One region of the Methylobacterium aquaticum genome, then DNA from elsewhere that is predicted to be linked to it. Evidence: riboswitches for the same ligand, from Rfam matches in the RefSeq annotation. Region 1 holds a riboswitch; each other region holds the start of a gene.
The links. Region 1 has a riboswitch for cobalamin ahead of F1D61_RS05660 (TonB-dependent siderophore receptor). Riboswitches for the same ligand answer to the same signal wherever they lie in the genome.
Positions count from the first base shown of each region.

Region 2: linked by a shared signal. The riboswitch ahead of F1D61_RS10290 (CbtB domain-containing protein) and the one ahead of F1D61_RS05660 (TonB-dependent siderophore receptor) in region 1 are both predicted to bind cobalamin.
Region 3: linked by a shared signal. The riboswitch ahead of F1D61_RS13300 (TonB-dependent siderophore receptor) and the one ahead of F1D61_RS05660 (TonB-dependent siderophore receptor) in region 1 are both predicted to bind cobalamin.
Region 4: linked by a shared signal. The riboswitch ahead of F1D61_RS16605 (TonB-dependent receptor plug domain-containing protein) and the one ahead of F1D61_RS05660 (TonB-dependent siderophore receptor) in region 1 are both predicted to bind cobalamin.

Region 1 is NZ_CP043627.1:1,290,906-1,295,714, forward strand. It holds gene F1D61_RS05650 (DUF1624 domain-containing protein) at 1-762, opposite strand, end outside; gene F1D61_RS05655 (hypothetical protein) at 759-1,037, opposite strand; gene F1D61_RS05660 (TonB-dependent siderophore receptor) at 1,037-3,076, opposite strand; cobalamin riboswitch at 3,320-3,541, opposite strand; gene F1D61_RS05665 (TAXI family TRAP transporter solute-binding subunit) at 3,641-4,573, opposite strand.
Region 2 is NZ_CP043627.1:2,295,273-2,300,081, reverse strand. It holds gene tatC (twin-arginine translocase subunit TatC) at 1-626, shown strand, start outside; gene F1D61_RS10305 (prephenate dehydrogenase) at 837-1,610, opposite strand; gene cobO (cob(I)yrinic acid a,c-diamide adenosyltransferase) at 1,795-2,400, opposite strand; gene cobU (bifunctional adenosylcobinamide kinase/adenosylcobinamide-phosphate guanylyltransferase) at 2,397-2,945, opposite strand; cobalamin riboswitch at 3,029-3,226, shown strand; gene F1D61_RS10290 (CbtB domain-containing protein) at 3,258-3,434, shown strand; gene F1D61_RS10285 (CbtA family protein) at 3,522-4,268, shown strand; gene F1D61_RS10280 (DUF1636 family protein) at 4,265-4,642, shown strand; gene cobW (cobalamin biosynthesis protein CobW) at 4,639-4,809, shown strand, end outside.
Region 3 is NZ_CP043627.1:2,911,017-2,915,825, forward strand. It holds gene F1D61_RS13295 (DUF1624 domain-containing protein) at 1-435, opposite strand, end outside; gene F1D61_RS13300 (TonB-dependent siderophore receptor) at 435-2,570, opposite strand; cobalamin riboswitch at 2,678-2,874, opposite strand; gene F1D61_RS13305 (hypothetical protein) at 3,259-3,561, shown strand; gene F1D61_RS13310 (hypothetical protein) at 3,587-3,952, opposite strand; gene F1D61_RS13315 (hypothetical protein) at 3,949-4,809, opposite strand, start outside.
Region 4 is NZ_CP043627.1:3,659,420-3,664,228, forward strand. It holds gene F1D61_RS16580 (DUF892 family protein) at 1-317, shown strand, start outside; partial or broken gene F1D61_RS16585 (DUF4113 domain-containing protein) at 314-982, opposite strand; gene F1D61_RS16590 (Hint domain-containing protein) at 1,070-1,903, opposite strand; partial or broken gene F1D61_RS16600 (HoxN/HupN/NixA family nickel/cobalt transporter) at 1,916-2,317, shown strand; cobalamin riboswitch at 2,449-2,644, shown strand; gene F1D61_RS16605 (TonB-dependent receptor plug domain-containing protein) at 2,768-4,735, shown strand; gene F1D61_RS16610 (ABC transporter substrate-binding protein) at 4,795-4,809, shown strand, end outside.

The sequences.
Region 1 (4,809 bases):
CGGCCCGGCCTGCCACGGCGACGGATCGCCGTAGCCGTCGAGCCCGCGCAGCACAAGGAAGCCCACGAGTGCCGCCGCCCCGAGGGCGAGGAGCCGGCCTCGCCTGGCGACGGGGTCGAGGGCGTAATACGGCCCGAGGGCGTAGCCCGCCGCCGCGACGCCGATCCACGGCAGGACCGGATAGGAGGTGCGCGCCACGCCCCAGGGCAGGTCGACGAGGCCGCGCTGGTGCAGGATCGACCACAGGACGTAGCCGTCCTGGTCCGGCGCCAGCACGATCCCGTCGAGGAGGTTGTGCCCGAGCATGATCAGGAGCGCTATGCCCACGAGGGCGGCGCGCGGCAGCCACAGGAGTCCGGCGAGCGCGATCATCGCCAGGCCGATCGCCCAGATCACCTGCAGGTAGAGCACCGGCGGCAGGATCTGTCCGGTCCAGGCGAGGTTCACCACGGTGAGTTCGAGCCCGATCAGGAACAGGCCGCGGGTGAGGAGGAAGCGCGAGCCCGAGCCCGTGCCGTGCCTGGCCGCGTAGAGGCTCGCCGAGAGGCCGGTGAGCAGGATGAAGATTGGCGCGCAGAGATGCGAGGTCAGCCGCGTCATCGCCAGGGCCGCCGGGGTGACGCTCAGGTCCATCGGGTCGCGGACCTGGGCGTGGAGGTAGAAGATGTCCCGGACGTGATCGACCAGCATCAGCAGCATGACGAAGCCCCGCAGGGCGTCGATCGCGCCGATGCGTGGGGCGGGCGCGGTGTCGGGCGTCACGAGGCGGTCTCGCGGGATGCGGTTTCGGTGGCGAGGCGGGCGAGGAGCCGGCGCACGTCCGGCGGCGTCCAGACGCGGCCGCCGCGGGGCTTCCGGACCCCGCGCCGGGTCAGGGAGGCGGCGATGCCCTCGGGCGTCCCGCCGGCCTCGGCGGCGATGGCGACCAGCACCGGTGCGAGGTCGCGCCGGAACCGCTGGGCGCGGGCCGCCGCCGCATGGCGGCCGGCATCGCCCTTCCTGGGCACCGCGGCGCCGTGACGGAGAAGAGCCGCCATCAGAACCGCACCGACAGGGTGCCGGTGACGCGGCGCGGCGTCCCCGGATAGACCCGCAGCGCGCTCAGCGAACTCGCGTAATAGGTCGTGTCGAACACGTTCTCGACGTTCAGGCCGAAGCGGAAATTCTCCCAGCGGTAATAGGCCAGGGCGTCGACCGCGATGTAGCCCGGCAGGCGGAAGCCGCTGCCGGCGGCGTCGCCCGCCCGCTCGCCGACGGCGCGCACGCCGCCGCCGATCCCGAAACCCTTCCACGGCCCGTCCTGCGCCTCGTGCACCGCGAGCAGGCTGCCCGAGTGGCGCGGCACGTTGATGAGGGGCGCGCCGACCGGCAGGACGTTGTCCTTGGTGACCACCGCGTCGGCGAAGACGTAGCCGGCCAGGAGCTTGATCTCCGGGCTGATCTGGCCGGCGGCGGTGAACTCGAAGCCCTGGCTGCGCACCGCGCCGGCGGCGAGCGAGAAGCCGGGGTTGTTCGGATCGGGGGTCAGCACGTTCTCGCGCTCGATCCGGAAGGCGGCGCCGGTCAGCGCCAGGGCGCCACCATAGAGGTCGAGCTTGGTGCCGACCTCGTAGCCGAGGCCGGTCTCGGGCGCGAAGGGGCCGCTGAACGACGCCGAGAAGGCGTCGGGTCCGGTATTGGGCCGGAAGCTGCGGCCGACATTGGCGTAGAGGGAGAGTTCCGGCAGCGGCTGGTAGACGAGGCCGGCCCGGGGCGAGGCCGCGAAGGTGGTCTGGTCGCTCCGCACCCCGGTGGTGCGCTCCCGGAACGATTGCTCGAAGAAATCGAAGCGGACGCCGACCAGCGCCTTCCATTGCGGGTTCAGGGTGATCTGGTCCTGGGCGTAGAGCGCGGTGTTGGTGAGCTGCTCGACGCCGTTGGTCTGCCGGGTATAGGGCGGGAGCGGCCGGCCGTAGACCGGGGCGTAGAGGTCGAGGGAGTAGGGATTCTGGCGCAGGTTCGAGCGGATCTGCTGGTAGGTGCCGTCGGTGCTCTCGCGCTCGAAGCCAAGCAGCAGGGTGTGGCCGATCCCGGCGGTGTCGAAGCGCCCGACCAGCTCGGCCTGGCCGAGGGCGACGGCCGCGCGATAATTGCGGAAATTGCGGTCGCGCAGGGCCGTGCGGTTGTCGGCACCGAGGCCCCGCACCTCGACCGCCTCGCCGACGAACGAGTTGGAGTTGAGGTAGGTGGAAAGCCGCATCTGCCAGTCGGCGTCGAAGCGGTGGTCGACCCGCACCTGGAGCGTGTCGCTGGACTGGTCGATGCGCAGGCCCGGCTCGCCGAGGAAGCGCGAGATCGGCAGGAGGCCGAGCTGCCCGTTGACGGCGACGACGCCGCGGTCGAACACCGCGCGGTTGCGGAGGAACTCGGTCTCGACCGTCACCTTGGTGTCGGGCGTGATCTGCCAGCTCACCACCGGGGCGACGAGGAGCCGGTCGCCGTCGACGAAATCGCGAAAGCTGTTCTGGCGCCCGGCGGCGAGGTTGAAGCGGTAGAGGACCGTACCGTCCTGGTTGAGGCTGCCGCCGGAATCGACCGTGCCGCGAACCTGCTCGAACGAGCCCCATTGCCCGCCCATCTCGACGAATCGCTCCGCCGTCGGCTGCTTGGTGATGATGTTGACGAGGCCGCCCGGGTCGCTGCGCCCGAACAGGCCGCCGCCCGGGCCCTTCAGCACCTCGATCCGCTCGACGTTCTGGGCGTCCTGCTGCGGCGGGAATCCGCGGGCCAGGGGAAATCCGTTCTTGTAGATCTCCGCCGTGGCGACGCCGCGCACGGCATAGCCGAGGGGCGAGAGGCCGCCGAAATTGTTCTGCTGCACGATGCCCGGCGTGTAGGCGACGACCTGCTCGACGCGGGTCGCCGCGAGATCGGTGATGACCTCGCGCGGGGCGACCGTGACGACCTGCGGCACGTCGCGCTGGGGCGTGTCGGTCTTCGTGCTGCTCACCGCCCGGTCGGCGCGAAAGCCCGGGGTCGGGCCGATCAGCCCGATCGTGCCGGCCGCCGGCGACAGCGTCGGGAGCGCCCCCTCCACCACGACCTCGTCGAGGGCGATAGTTTCCTGTCCCGCGCGGCACCGGCCGCAAGGGTCACCCCCAGGGCGGTCGCCAGGATCGGCAGCGGGCGGTGAAGCGGACGGGTTCTCACGAGGCACACTCGATGTTGCAGCGAGGCTGCGTCCGGGCGAGCGGCAGGCCGCGCCCGCGCGAAGACGATCGCACGGCGCACGGCCGGAGCGCTCCCCCGGGCCGCACCGCCCGCGGGACGTGACCGCGCCGACAGGCGCGCGCGCAAGGCAGGTCTCCTGGCTCGCGGATCGTCGATCCCGCCTCGCCTTCCCGGTGCGCGGGCACCAGTGGCTGTCGGCGGCGGGACCTCTCCGCTCACAGTTGCGGGGGCAGCCTCGGTCTCGCCGCGAATGCTCACGCACTCGATGGCCCACCGAATTCCCTCTTCGCCCCGAGCTCGCGCCCGGGGAACCTTGGCGGCACCATCCATGGCAGGCCGACCGTGCGTAAGCAACACTCGGAAACGCAATGTAATAATGTTGCCTGCCCTGTGTCCACAGGAACACACCGCGGCGGGAGCCTCCCGGCTTCTACTCGCCGCGCAGGAAGGCCGCCGTCGCCGGGTGGAGCCAGGCCGCCGGGACCGCCTGCGCCAGGTCGCGCGGGTCGCTCGGCCGCTCATGGGGCAGGCGCCGGGCAAGCGCCGGCTTCGCCTTGTCGATCGCCGCGACGAGGCGGGACACCGCCGCCGGGTCGAGGCCGGGCTTGCCGAGGACGAGGCTCCAGGATCCCACCGTCTCGATCGCCGCGTCCTGGCCCGGGAAGGTGCCGGGCGCGACCGTGATGCGCCGTAGCGACGGGCTCGCCGCGAGGATCGCAGGCAGTGCCGTCGCCGAGGGACCGAGGAAGCGGGCCCCGCCCGGCCCCTCCGCCATGGTGCGGAAGCCCGGCCAGCCGGTGCCGCCGCCGAACAGGGCCGCAGCTTGGCCCGCCCGCACCATTGCCGGGCCGTCGCCGGCATGGTCGAGGAGGATCGGCCGGATTTCGTGATCGGGGTCGATGCCGGCCCCGCGCAGGATCGTCCGCCCCATGGCGGTGAGGCCGGAACTGCGCGTGCCCAGGGCCACCGGCCGCCCGCGCAGGTCGTCGAGGCTGCGGACCGGGCTGTCGGCAGCCACCACGAACAGGCCCGGCGCCGCGTAGACCGGCGCGACCACCGTCACGGCAGGCAGCGTACCCTGCCCGGCCAGCACCTCGTAGGCGTATTCGCCCTGGACGAGGCCGAGATCGACCCGCCCCTCGCGCAGGAGGATCAGGTTCTCGGTCGAGCCCTTGCTGGCGCGCAACTCCAGGGTGAGATCCGGATCCACCTCCCGGATCGCCGCCGCCAGCGCCGCGCCATAGGCCGGGAAACCGCCGCCGGGCGTCGCGGTGGCGAGCACGAGGTGCAGGGGTTCGCTTGCCCGAGCCGAGGCGAGGAGGCCGATGAAGGCGGCAGCGGCGATCAGCCGGCGTTTCGACATGGTGGAAGTGTCCTCGATCGGCCCGATCGGCACGGCGCGCATGGGGTGCCGGCGATCCAGCGCAAGCCGTGCTACGCCCCTGATCGGGCTCGTTATCCCGCCTCACGGTATACGATCGTGGCATGAAGCCCATAGGGCATCTGTCCCACCCACGACCTCATCCTGAGGTGCGACTGAAAGGAGCCTCGAAGGAGGGCTCCCGATGTCGCAGCGGTCACTGGAGCCCTCCTTCGAGG
Region 2 (4,809 bases), 1.0 Mb from region 1:
CGGTGGTGGGGGCCGACAAGGCGCGGCTGATCGCGACCCACTTCCTCGAGCAGGTCTTCACCAACATCAAGCTGAGCGTGTTCGGCGCCGGCTTCCTGTCCTTCCCGGTCGTCGCGACCCAGCTCTACGCCTTCGTGGCGCCGGGTCTGTACCGCAACGAGCGCCGGGCGTTCCTGCCCTATCTCGTCGCCACGCCGGTCTTCTTCCTGCTCGGCGCCCTCGTCGTCTATTTCCTGGCGATGCCGCTGCTGATCAAGTTCTCGGTCAGCCTGCAGCAGATCGGCCAGCCCGGCGAGGCCACGATCGAGCTCCTGCCGAAGGTGGACGAGTACCTCTCGCTCATCATGACGCTGATCTTCGCCTTCGGGATCGCGTTCCAGCTGCCGGTGATCCTGACCCTCCTGGGCCAGATCGGGCTGATCGATTCGACCTTCCTGAAGGAGCGCCGCCGCTACGCGATCGTGCTGGTCTTCGTCGCCGCCGCGGTGCTGACCCCGCCGGACGTGATCAGCCAGCTCTCGCTGGCGGTGCCGATGCTGCTCCTCTACGAAGCCTCGATCGTGTCGGTCCGCGCCATGGAGAAGCGCCGCGAGCGCGCCCGGGCGGCGGAGGAGGCGGAGAGCTAAGTCCGACCGACTTCGCTCCCGACGTCTCGGACACCCGCCGCGTCATTCCGGGGCCGCGCAAGCGGAGCCCGGAATCCAGAAACTCAGGCGTTGCAGGAAAGGACGGAACGGTCTTCGCTTCGTCCTGAACCACCAGCGGTTCTGGATTCCGGGCTCCGCTTGCGCGGCCCCGGAATGACCCGGCGGGTGGAACAACGGCTTGGGTCGATCTCAAGCCGGGGCTCTTGCCGTTTCAACGTCTTCCAACGCCCCATCCATCTCCGCCGCCAGGTCGAAGAACCGTCGCCGCACCTCCGCCGCGTAGGGGTTCTCGCGCTCGATGGCGTGGTAGACCTCCGGCGCGTCGTGCCGGACCATGCCGACCGCCTGTATCACCAGGTCGAAGCTGCGGGTGGTCATCCGGGTCGGCAGCGGCTCCATCGCCACCAGCACCTTGGCGATCAGGTGCGTCAGCCCCTGCACGGCGGCGGCCTCGCGGTCATGCGCCTCGGGCGTCGTCAGGATCACGGTGAGCCCGAGCGCGCGGCGCAGGAAGGCGCCGACCCGGCCCGCCTTGTCGCCCCGGACCGGGCAGACCGCGATCTTGAGGCCGCGCAACCCGTCCCGTGCGCTCTGCGGCCCGAACAGCGGATGGGTGGCGACGATGTCGATGCCCGGCGGCAGGCCGGCCCGCATGATCTGCGCCGGCCGCACCTTCACCGAGCCGACATCGAGGACGAGGGCGCCCGGTTGCAGGTGGGGGGCGACGTCGCGCACGACCGCGGCGAGGGTCGAGACCGGGGTCGCCAGGATCACCACCGGGCAGGCGGCGGCCTCGGCGAGGCTGCACCGCGCGAGGCCGGCCGCCGCGAAGGCGGAATCGGGCGCGAACGGGTCGTGGACGCGCAGCGAGAACAGCGGCGCCAGATGGGCGGCGACGAGGCGGCCGAAGGCGCCGAAGCCGATCAGGCCGAGGGCGGGAAGCGGGACGGGGGAGGACGGCATGGGAGACCTCGGATGGGGCGAGGTCGGCGGGTCCTGATGTTCTGGAGCCTCAACCGCCGACACGTCGCAGCGGTTGAGAGATGACGAGCACTCTGCCGCTTACGGGAGCGGCGCGTAATAGAGTCCGGCGAGGCGGGTGCTGGTCATGGCCGAGCCTCTACGCCGGGCCGGCCGGCCACGTCAATCAGAACTCGATCCCCTCCTGCGCCTTCACCCCGGCGGCGAAGTGGTGCTTGACCTGGCCCATCTCCGTCACGAGGTCGGCGGCGGCGATCAGCTCCGGCTTGGCGTTGCGGCCGGTCACTACGACGTGCAGGTCCGGCCGGCGCCGGCTCAAGGTCTCGACGACCTCCGCCAACGGCAGGTAGTCGTAGCGCAGCGCGATGTTCAATTCGTCGAGGATCAGGAGCCGGATGGTCGGATCGGCCATCAGCGCCTCGGTCTGCGCCCACGCCGCGCGGGCCGCCGCCACGTCGCGGTCGCGGTCCTGGGTCTCCCAGGTGAAGCCCTCCCCCATCGTGTGCCAGGCGACCTGATCGCCGAAGCGCTCCAGGGCGAAGCGCTCGCCGGTCTCCCAGGCGCCCTTGATGTACTGCACCACCCCGACCCGCCAGCCGCGGCCGAGCGCCCGCAGCATCAGCCCGAAGGCCGCGGTCGACTTGCCCTTGCCGGGGCCGGTATGGACGATGAGCAGGCCCTTCTCGATCGTCTTTCCCGCCACCTCGGCATCCTGCACCGCCTTGCGCTTCTCCATCTTGGCGCGGTGGCGCGCCGCCTCGTCGTCGGTCATTCGCTGTCTCCCTTGATGGTCATCGGCAGGCCCGCCACAACCAGCACCACCCGGTCGGCGATGGTGGCGAGGCGTTGGTGGAGGCGGCCCGCCTCGTCGCGAAACCGGCGCGCAAGCGCATTCTCCGGCACGATGCCGAACCCCACCTCGTTCGAGACCAGCACGATCGGCCCGGGCACCGCCTTGCACGCGGCGATCAGGGAATCGACCTCCGCCGCGAGGTCGGCCGCCTCGTCCAGCATCGCGTTGGTCAGCCACAGGGTCAGGCAATCGACCAGCACCGGCCGTCCGGCCGGGGCCTCCCGTATCGCCGAGGCCAGGTCGCGCGGCGCGTCCACCGTCTCCCAGGGCGCCGGGCGGCGGGCGCGGTGCTCGGCGATGCGAGCCGCCATCTCGTCGTCCCAGGCTTGCGCCGTCGCGACGTAGCGCCAGGGGCTCGGCTGCGCCTCGATCAGCCCTTCGGCGTAGCGGCTCTTGCCGGAGCGGGCGCCGCCCAGCACCAGGGTCAGGCGCGGGGCAGCGCGAATCCGGTCCGGCACGGGCATCTCCTCGGTCGAAAGCCTGATGCGAAAAGCTGGGCCCGGAGGTGTCGCGGCAGCCGGCATCGATTGCAAGCCCGTTCCCGACCCGCTAGGGTCGCCACGACGGTGCCTCGGCGACGAGGTGAAAAGGGAACGCGGAAACCGGATGTCCGGCGCGCCGCGGCTGCCCCCGCAACTGTGAGCGGTCGAACACGGTCCGCCATCGGCCACTGGAGCGATCCGGGAAGGCGGTGGGCCGGCACGAGGCCGCGAGCCAGGAGACCTGCCGTCCCCCCTTCTCTCTCGACGCCGCCGGTGGGGCGGCAGGAGCTCGTCATGGTCGCGATCACCCGGTCCCTTTCTCCCGCCCTCGTCGGCGAGCGCCTGAGCGCCGTCGTCCTGGCGGCCACCCTCGGCATCGGCCTGCTGTTCGTCTCCGGCTTCGCGCCGGTGGTCGCCCTGCACAACGCCGCGCACGACTGGCGCCACTCCGCCAACTTCCCCTGCCACTGACCAGGGCCGAACCCATCCGGGCCGTGCGGCCTGCGCCCTGACCGGGCGCGGGCCCGCGGCCCTTTGGTCGTGCAGGTGATCCCTCCCATGACGAAAAGTCTTCTCGCCGCGGCCCTGGTCGCCGGCTTCCTGGCCGCATGCGTGGCCTCCGCGCTGCAATTCGCCCTCACCTCGCCGCTGATCCTTGCGGCGGAGAAGTACGAGACCGCCGAGACCGTCGCCCCCGCCCGGCACGCCCTGGCCAACCCGCTGATCGTCCTGGCCCATGCGGGCCACGACCACGGTGGCGAGCCGCAATGGCAGCCGGCCCCCGGCCTGCCGCGCCTCGCCTTCACGGCGCTCGCCACCCTGGTGAGCGGCGTCGGGTACGCGCTGCTCCTCGGGGCCGTGCTGGTCGCGACCGGCCGCACGGTGACGCCGTCGGAGGCGTTGCGCTTCGGCATCGGCGGCTTCCTCGCCGCCAGCCTCGCGCCGGCCATCGGATTGCCGCCGGAACTGCCCGGCATCGCCGCGGCGGGGCTCGAATCGCGCCAGCTCTGGTGGGTGGCGACGGCGCTCGCCACGGCGATCGGCCTCTACCTGGTGGCGATCCGCCGCGGGCCGGTCGCGATCGGCCTCGGCCTCGCCCTCATCGTCGCGCCGCATGTCTGGGGCGCTCCGCACGGGCCGGAGGAAATCTCCGCGATGCCGCCGGTCTTCGCGGCGCAGTTCGCCGCCCGGTCGCTCGCCATCGGCTTCGCCTTCTGGGCGGTGCTCGGCCTCGCCTTCGGCTGGGCCTGGGAGGCGGTGAGCGGGGCGAACGACGCGGTGCGCCGCAGCGGGGTGACCGCGTGACCGATCCCGTGACCCTCTACGTCTGCACCACCTGCCGCGACGCCGCCGATCCGGCGGAGGGTCCCCGCGCGGGCGCCCGCCTGCACGACGCGCTCGCCCAGGCCCTCGCGGCCCGGCCGGGAGCGCCGATCCGGATCGAGCCGGTGGAATGCCTCTCGGTCTGCAAGCGGCCCTGCACGGTCGCGGTCGCGAGCCCCGGCCGTTGGACCTACGTCTACGGCGACCTCGATCCGGCGATCTCCGCCGACATCATCCTCGACGGCGTCGGCCTCTATGCCGGGACCCCGGACGGCATCGTGCCCTGGCGCGAGCGTCCGCAGGAATTCCGCAAGGGGGTCGTCGCCCGCATCCCTCCCGCGCCGGTGACCGCATGACCATCCTGAACAAGATTCCCTGCACCATCGTCACCGGCTTCCTCGGCGCCGGCAAGACCACGCTGGTGCGCCACGCCATCGAGCACAACGACGGTCGGCGCCTCGCCATCATCGTCAACGAGTTCGGCGATGTCGGCTTCGACGGGTCGCTGCTCGCCGAATGCGGC
Region 3 (4,809 bases), 1.6 Mb from region 1:
TGCCGCGAGGACGATCATGCACACGCCGATGCACCAGATCACCTGAAGCCAGAGGGTCGGGCTGGCCACCCCCCAGTACAGTTCGGAGAGGTAGAGGATTTCCAGGGCCATCAGCACGAGACCGCGCTTCACCAGATAGGCGCGTGTCTCTGCCCGTGTGTGCCGGGTGCTGAAGAGGAATGCGGCCACGCCCGTCAGCGCGACGAAGACGGGCGCGCACAGGCTGACCGCGAGGCGGGCCAGATACAGGGCTGGCAGGGCAGTCCTGGCGTCGATCGGATCGGCGACGGGCACGTGCAGGAACCACGTCTCGCGCAGGTGATCGAGGAGCATCAGCACCATCACCAGCCCGCGGAGCGCATCGACGGAGCCGATGCGTTCAGAGGTGAGCGGTGCACCTGTCGACGCCGGAAGCGTCCCTCGATGCACGCCCATCAGAAGCGAGCCGTCATGCTGACGGTCACGCGCCGAGGCTCGCCGACGCCGACCCAGAACGAGTTGTAGGAGCGCTCGTAGTAGGTTGCGTCGAAGATGTTGTCGACGTTCAGCCCGAAGCGCAGGTTCTCGTACCGGTAGTAGACCAGGGCGTCGGCGAGCACGTAGCCCGGCAGCCGGAACCGCTCGTTGCCGCTGTCGCCCAGGCGCGAGCCGACTGCCCGGACGCCGCCGCCGATCCCGAAGCCCTTCCAGTCGCCGCCCTGGACCTCATACACGCCGAGCAGACTGCCCGAGTGGCGCGGGATGTTGAGGAGCGGCGAGCCGATCCGCAGAACCTCGTCGTGCGTCACCGCCGCGTCGATGAAGGCGTAGCCGCCGATCACCCGGAACTCGGGCGTCACCTGCCCGACGAAGCTCAGGTCGAAGCCCTGGCTGCGCACGGCCCCCGCGGCGATCTGGAAGAAGAAGTCCTTGGGATCGGTGGTGAGGACGTTCTCCTTCTCAATGTGGAAGGCCGCGGCCGTCACGCTCAGGCCCGTGAAGAGGTCGAGCTTGGCCCCGACCTCGTAACCGAAGCCCGTCTCCGGGGCGAAGGGGCGTGTCGCACTGTCGAAGCCGGTGTTCGGACGGAAGGAGGCCGCCACGTTGCCGTAGAGCGAGAGGAAGGACAGCGGCTGATAGACGAGCCCGGCACGTGGCGAGAAGCCAGTGCGGTCCTGCTCGGTGCGTTCCCCACCGACCTTGTCGCGGAAGGTCTGGTTGTAGAAATCGGTGCGGTTGCCGAGCAGGAGCTTCCACTCCGGGCTCAGGGCGATCTGGTCCTGCGCGTAGACGGCGGTGTTGCCGACGTTCTCGCTGGCGCTGTAGCGGCGCGTGAAGGGCGGCTTGGGCTGGCCGTACACCGGGTTGAACAGGTCGAGCGCGAACGGGTCGATGCGCGGCGTTGAGCGCAGCAGGTTCTCGGTGCTGTTGTAGCGCTCGTGCTCCAGGCCGAGCAGCAGGGTGTGGGCGAACGGCCCGGTGTCGAAGCGCCCGACGAGTTCGGCTTGGCCGATGGCCACACCCCAGGTGAAGTCGTGGCGGCGGAACTCGCGGAGCAGGGTTCGCCCATCATCGAGCAGCCCGGTAGCGCCCGTCTGGAGACCAGTCAGGCTGCCGGTGTTGAAGTGGCCCGCGACCCGCAGGTTCCAGTCGGGGCTGAAGGCGTGCTCCAGCCGCACCTGCACGATCCCGCTCTCCGACACCGAGTTGTCACCCGGTTCGCCGAAGAACCGCGAGCGCGGGACGAGGCCGAGGCGGTCGTTCACCGCGACGGTGCCGCGGTCGAAGGTCTGGCGGTTACGCAGGTACTGCGTCTCGACGGTGAGCTTGGTGTCGGGGCTGATCTGCCAACTCACCACGGGCGCCGCCAGCACGCGGTCACCGTCGACGTAATCGCGAAAGCTGTCCTGGCGGGCGAGCGCGCCGTTGAAGCGGTAGAGGACAGTGCCGTCCTCGTTCAGGGGTCCGCCCGCATCGACGGTGGTGCGCGCCGTGCCGAAGCTGCCGAACAGGGTGCCCATCTCGACGAAGGGCAACGCCACGGGCTGCTTGGTAAGGATATTGACGGTGCCGCCCGGGTCGCTGCGCCCGTAGAGCGCCCCGCTCGGACCCTTCAGCACCTCGATCGACTGGACGTTCTGGGTATCGGGCGCGCCGTTGTAGCCGCGGGCGATGTTGAAGCCGTTCTGGAAGATGTCCTGGGTGGCGAAGCCCCGCACGGAGTAGAGGGCAAGGTTCTGGGCGCCGAAGTCGTTCTGCTTGCCGACCCCCGGGACGTAGTCGAGAGCGCGCTCCACGCGGGTAGCGGCGGTGTCGCGCAGCACCTCCCGGGGCACGACGTCGACCTGCTGGGGCAGGTCGCGCCGCGGCGTGATGGTCTTCGTGCCGCTGTAGAGTTCCTCGACGCGATAGCTGGGCGTCGCCGTGAAGGTGCCTTCGACCGAGATCGGGTCGAGCGGGATGGTGGCGTCAGCCGCCGCGGCGGGACTTGCGGGCTGGGCGTAGCTCGGGATGACGGTGATCACGGGCGTGATCGCGCAGGCGGCGACAGCGCAGCGCCGCAGCGACGAATGGAGACGGGGCGGGTTCACGGAGCCTCGGTGGACGGCAGTGGCACGTCACCGCGAACGAGGTCTCAGGCGGAGGCAGGCGCATCCGCTTCGACACCCATCAGGAAATCCCGCCCGACGTGTTTCGCGTGTGACCACGGCTGACGGCAGGTCTCCTGGCTCGCGGGTCAGCGCCTGCCACCGTCTTCCCGGGTGAGGCACCCAGTGACTTCGGTGGTGGAAGGCTCGCCGCTCACAGTTGCGGGTACAGCCGCGGCATCGGGCTCTCCGCCCTCACCGTGTTCCCTTTTGATCCTCCGGGGAGGAACCGTCCTGTCCAGGGAAGCCGATCAACCGGCGCGTCGTCAATGTCGCGATTCGCTTTACAGGGCATGTGTGTTCGGAGGGTGACAGCAACTACTCCCACTCAAACGCAGGTGATCAAGGTCGGCGCCCTCTTCGTGATCTTCCTGAAAAGATCAGCGTCACCCTGGACGGCGAAGTCGAACGCGATCGTTCCAGTCTCCATGTAGACCCTGTATCGCCAGTCGTTGTCGATGAAATGCACACACCACTCGCGCGTCCGATCAAGGAGTATCTGGTCGCTTGGGCCCGTAAACGTGAAACTACCGATGGCGGTATCGGCAACAGAGTTCATGCTGAAATTTGGCTTCATGATCAACCTAAATAACTTGACAGATATATTTATCCCACTTGCTCAATCCCGGCTATGCTCTACGGACACCAAATCATCGCGACCGCCAACGCCGTGATCGCCCTCGGCCTGACCCACTCGCATCAGTCGTTCTCTCTGAACTTCTGCGCGAGGGATCGCAGCTACCTTCGCGACTTCAAACGGCGCGGCGGTGCGACGGCGCGTGTCTCACCCCAAACGATGCTGGCTGTCAGATCACGGTTGGCCGAGGCGGCTTCCCTTCGCCCAGATCTCGCCTCCGAGATCGAGAAGATCGACGTGGCGATCGTCAGGGATATGCGTGTGGCCAATCTCCTGGGTCGTCGCTCGTACCGTTGATCCGACTTGCGGCTTGGTCGAAAACTTAGGTGTCCTTCGGCTCCTTCTTGAAAGTCACGATCCTCAGTGGCGGGCGTGATCTTTGAGCAGCCTCGGCGGCGTCCTCGAATTCGGCAAGCCGCTTTTCTAGGTGGGAGGCGTATGCACGTTCGTGCTCCAGATCAGTGACAAGAGAGGCGATCGTCGCCTCCGCTTCAAGGACCTCGACGCGTAGCGCTTCCAGTTCTATCTGTGTGCTGGCGCGTGCTCGAAGAACATCCACCAGACCCCGAAGAACTTCGAGGTTGTGCCGCATGACCGTCGTATGGTCTTCTGGACGCTGAAGCCTTGTTCGAACAACTTCCGCTCTCTCAAAGACCTTCAAGCCGAACGGCGGCCATGCCTTCATCATGCAAACTCGGCTGCCGATGCCGCCACTCCAAATTCCCGAACAAGGCTGTCGAGTTCTTCCTCGATCTCTGCGAGACTGAGTGGCTCCGGGGTGTCAAATTCATTGACGTCCGCGATATTCCAATCGTAGATGTCAAGCAGCTTGGCTGCCGCATTTACGCCAGCGATGCCGTTCGCGGGGCGGTCGTAGATTGCGATACCGTGGGCCGCGAGTTTGCTACGAGCAGCCGCAGCAAGATCTCGGGGAACTCGCCCATTGCCGCGTTGATGGAGCATGTGAAGGACCCAGCATCGAGAGGTTCGTCTCAGTTCGGCAATCAGACCGCGGCTGCGGCCAGTTTTGACCTCAACATACAGATTGCGCCCTACCAGCACGTCAGGGATTTTAGTCGAGAGGCAGTTATCGTAGCGGCGCCCGGCGTCGAGTAGCGCAGCCCCCGTGTTCAACACCACCAGGGACGGGTCGGCAAGTTCGAGTAGAAATGGCAATTGGTCAAACCGTTTCGCCCACCGCCGCACTAATGCTTCGACGATCTTCTGCTCGGGGAAGGACGAAACTGACTGCCAGATCGCCTCGTTGGTGGCGGCTGAGCAGTGGGCGCGAATGTAAGCAAAGGCGTCGCTGAGGTCGCGAGCCTCCTCGACCGTCTCGATCTTCATCACGAAGCGGGGATGCAGGAGGACGGGGTCGATGACCATCACGATCGCGATCTGCATCGGCGAGATGGTGCCCGGCAACTGCCGTAGAACGCGAACTCGGGCGCGGTCGGCGGGAATGCGAGACGCGAAGAGTTGGTAAAGCTCTCGATACAGAGCGGGGTTGGGTAGCGGACCGGGGCCGAGGCGCTTGAGAGTGCC
Region 4 (4,809 bases), 2.4 Mb from region 1:
TCGGCGAAAGCGGCTCCTCTCTCAAGGAGACGGTCGCTGGCATCGTCGGCACGGTCGGCGCCGCAGTTCATGCAGCGACAGGCGACGAAACTCTGAAGAACCTCTACGCCGGCTACGCCTACCAGTACGACCAGATCGCCGCCTACCGCTCTCTCATCGTGATCGCCGAGGCCGCTGGCCAGGGCGCACAGGCCTCCGGCTTCCGGACCTCGATCGAAGAGGAAAAGAAGGCGGCTGAAGCGATCGATCGCCTCATCGAACCGGTCACGAAGACCTACCTCACCCGCGAGACCAGCGGTCAGAAGGCCGACAGTTAAGGCACCGGCCTGACGGCCGCGCCACCAATCGCGCTCACCGCCGGGATCTCAGGGAGCCTGGTGGTGTAGCGCGGCGAGCGCAACTCGAACTTTGTCGACCAGGTGCGCTTCCCGACCAGCCCCGCCCGCGCCGGCACCACGGCTCCCCGCCCGAACCGGCTATTGCAGGCGTCGATCGTCGCCATCAGCGCCCCGGACTTCTCCCGGTCGAGGGCCCCGAACAGCGGGCGAGGGGCCCCGTCGAGCGGCACGAGATCCTTCGTAAAGAGCCCGGCCTTGCTGTAGCGCCAGGGTGCCGGGCCCTGCTCCTTCCAGGTCTTCGCCACACCATGGAGCGCAGCCTGGATCAGGTGGCGGCTGTCGTTCGTCGCCTCGGGCAGATGCACCACCGTCGAGACGGCGCGCATCGGGTCGCCCCGGTCGTGCTCGCTCGTATGGTAGAAGACCGTGACGGCCGAGACGGCGAGCCCGTTGCGCCGCAGCTTCTCGCCGAGCCGCGTGGCGTGCGCCGCCACCGCCTGCTCGAGCACCGTCGGTTCGGTGATCCGGGATGAGAACGAGCGGGTGACCGCGCAGCCCTTGCGCCGGGCCGGCACGATCGCGAGCGGCAGGCAGGCGCGGCCGCGCAGCTCGTGGATGATGCGCTCGCCCACCGTGCAAGATGCTCAACGATAAAGGCCCGCGGCGCTCCTGTGCAGAGCGCCACGGGCCGGGTTCGTCGCGGTCTCAGGCCTGCCGGGGACCGGCAGGGCTCACGCCCGCCGCAAGACGCGCGCGAGGAGCGAACGCTTCGATTTCGCCGCAGCTTGCATCGTCACCTTGATCTCCTCAGCGGTGAGCTGCGCCCGGACTTGCTCGACGACCGGGCCATGCAGCAGGGCCGGCGCACAGGCCAGTTCCAGGTTCATGGCCACGGCAGCGAAGTCCGGATGCAGGGTGACCGGGCCGTCGTGGTTCGCGAAGGTGCCGCGGTAGCCGCAATCGAGGTAGCTCTCCGCCGGCATCCCGTCGGCGACCAGGACGTCGTGCACTGGCAGCTCGACGTGGTGATAGACGACCTCCGCCCAATCGAGCTGCGCCACCGAGGTGCCGTTGATCAGGCTGCCGGCCGGGATCAGCACGTCCTCGACGAACAGCGCGTGGCCGGGCGAGACGACGAGGTCGCGGTGCGGCAGGCCGGGGCCGAAGGCGTGCGCGGCGACCCGGACCGGCTGGGCCCGCTCGGGCTGCGAATGACGGCGCAGGTCGAGGTGGCGGTGACCGACCCACGCGACGGCGACCGTCTCGCCCGAAGCGGTGACGCCGGCATCGCCGGGCCGCAGGGCCTCGACCGGGCGCTCACCCTCCGGCGTCAGGATCATCGTTCCGGACGCGAAGCAGATGACCGGGCTGGTCGAGCCGGTTCCTCCCTCGGAACCGGTCGCACCCTGGGCACCCGTTGCACCTGCGGCTCCAGTCGCACCCGGAGCGCCGGTTGCACCTGTCGCGCCCGCAGTGCCGGTGGCTCCAATCTGACCAGTCGCACCAGCTGAGCCTGCGGCACCCATCGCTCCAGTCGGGCCCGTAGTGCCGGTGGCACCCTGCATACCTGTCGCGCCTTGAGCGCCAGTGGCACCTTGCTGACCCGTCGCTCCAGCCGGATCCTGATCTTCCCGGCGCTGTTCACTGCGGGCATGACGCTCCTCGACACGACCGACAGCGTGCTGATGACCGGCGCCTACGGCTGGGCGCTCGCGAACCCGATCCGCAAGCTCTGGTACAACCTGACCATCACGGCGGCCTCGGCGACGGTCGCGCTGTTCATCGGCGGCCTGGAGGCCCTCGGCCTGATCGGCGACAAGCTCGGGCTCACGGGCGGACTGTGGCAAGCGGTGAGCACGCTCAACGACAATCTGGGCGAGGCCGGCTTCGCCGTGGTCGGCATCTTCGTCGTGGCGTGGATCGCCTCGGTCATCATCTACCGCGCCAAAGGGTACGACCGGCTCGAACCCGCTCGGTGAGTGCGCTGTTGCGGGATGGTGCTCCTCCCTCGGCTGCTGAGTCGCGCTCTCAGCGTGGAACAGCCGTGTACTGGCCTCAGGAATATTTCGAAGCGTTGCAGCAAGGCAATTGACCGGGCGCCTCCGCGTCGCTTAGCTGGCCGGGACGGTTCCCCTCGGGGATCAAAAGGGAACGCGGTGAGGGTGATGAGCCCGATGCCGCGGCTGCCCCCGCAACTGTAAGCGGCGAGCCTTCCGCCACCATGTCACTGGGCAGCCTCGCCCGGGAAGACGGTGAGAGGGCAGCGACCCGCGAGCCAGGAGACCTGCCGTCAGTCGTGGTCACACGCGAAACGCGCTGGGCGGGGTGTCCTGGCGGGTGTCGAGGGTCCGCCAATCCTGCGTGGAGGCGGTGACCCGAGGCCTCGTTCGCGGTGACGTGCCACTGCCGTTGCCCGAGGCTTATCTCCCGTGCCCCATTCCCTTCAACGCGCTCGCCTGAGCGTGCTGGCGCTCTCCTGCGCCGGTCCGGCCCTGCTTGCCGCGCCTGCAGCCCACGCCCAGCAAGTCGCCGCCCCATTCGCGGACGTGTCACAAGGCGGCGAGGCCGTCATCCCGCTCGCCGAGATCTCGGTGTCGGCCACCGGCGTGCCCACGCCGGTCACACAGACCGGGTCGAGCGTCACCGTACTCACCTCCGACCTGCTCCAGGCCCAGCAAGTTCGCACCGCGCCGGACGCTCTCCGGCAAGTGCCGGGCCTCAACGTCGTCCAAACCGGCGGCGCGGGCGGCCAAACCTCGGTGTTCATCCGCGGTACCAACTCCAACCACGTCAAGGTCCTGATCGACGGCATCGACGTCAACGACCCCTCGACGCCGAACCGCTCCTTCGACTTCAGCCAGCTTCAAACCGAGCATCTCTCCCGCCTGGAGGTGCTGCGCGGCCCCCAGAGCGGCCTCTACGGGGCCGACGCCATCGGCGGCGTCATCTCGTTCGTGACGAAGCGCGGCGAGGGTCCGGCCCGGGCCACTGCCTTCGTCGAGGGCGGCTCCTACGGCACCGCCAACCAGGGCGGCCGCATCTCCGGCTCCGAGGGCATCTTCGATTATTCGTTCTCCGTGCAGCACCTGCGCCAGGCCGCGCTGCCAGTGACACCGTTCGAGCTCCTGCCGGTCGGCGTGCCGCTGCGCACCGCCTTCACCGACATCAAGACGGTTTCGACCAAGCTCGGCGCGCAGCTCACCGATACCTTTCGCCTAAACTACGTGCTGCGCTTCTCCGACAGCGCCTATCTCGACCAAGCCGATGGCGGCTTTCCCTACCGGCCGACGCCCTACCGCAACCTCAACGACCAGCAGCAGCTCCTGATGCGCGGCGAGGCCGAGTGGACGCCGCTGCCCGGCTTCCACAACGTCTTCGGGGCCAACTACTCCAAGTTCGACCGCCTGTTCGCCGGCCCACTCGACCCGCTCGCGCCACCGACGCCCTCGACCTATCTCGGCGAACGCACCCGCTTCGACTATCGTGGCGATGTCCAGCTCGCCCCCGGCCACCTGCTGCTCTTCGGTGCCCAGCGCGAGGACGAGCGTTTCCAGGCCACCGGCATCGACAAGTCGAACGGCAACACCGGCGGCTTCACCGAGCTTCAATCGGCGATCACCGACCGCGCCTTCCTGGTCGCCAACATCCGTCACGACGAGAACGACCAGTTCGGCGGGGCGACCACGTTCCGGATCGCACCGAGCTACATCCTGCCCTATACGGAGACACGCCTGAAGGGCAGCGTCGGCACCGGCTTCAAGCCGCCGACCCTCAGCCAGCTCTACCAGGACTACCCGGGCTTCCGGTTCTTCGGGAATCCGGCCTTGCGGCCCGAGGAGAGCTTCGGCTTCGACGGCGGCTTCGAGCAGCCCCTCGGCGATCGGGTGCTCGTCGGAGCGACCTACTTCGAGACCGACTTCCGCAACCTGATCCAGACCGCGTACTTCCCGACCTTCGGGACCAACGTCAATGTCGGCCGCGCAGTGGCCTACGGGGCGGAGAGCTTCGTCTCGGTCAAGCTGACCGACACCTTGAGCGGCCGGGTCGACTACACCAACACCGTCACCAAGGACGAAATCGCCCACCAGGAATTGCTGCGCCGGCCCCGTCACAAGGTCAGTGCCACCGCGATCTGGAACCCGTTGCCACAGCTCACGCTCACCGGCACCCTGGTGGCGATCGGGTCGTTCGTCGACGGAAACCGCGACTTCTCGGTGCCCCGGCTCAAGAACCCGGGCTTCACCCTGGTCAACCTCTCGGCGAACTACGCCTACTCGGAGAACCTGACGCTGTTTGCCCGCATCGATAACCTGTTCGACCAACGCTACCAGAACCCAACCGGCTTTCTCGGGGCTGGCCTCGCCGTCTACGGCGGCGTGCGCGTATCCTCGTTCTGAGAAGGATGAGGATGCGGGCCTTGATCCTTGTCGGGGTCGCAGGCGGTCTGGCGGCGTGCATGGTCGCTTCATTG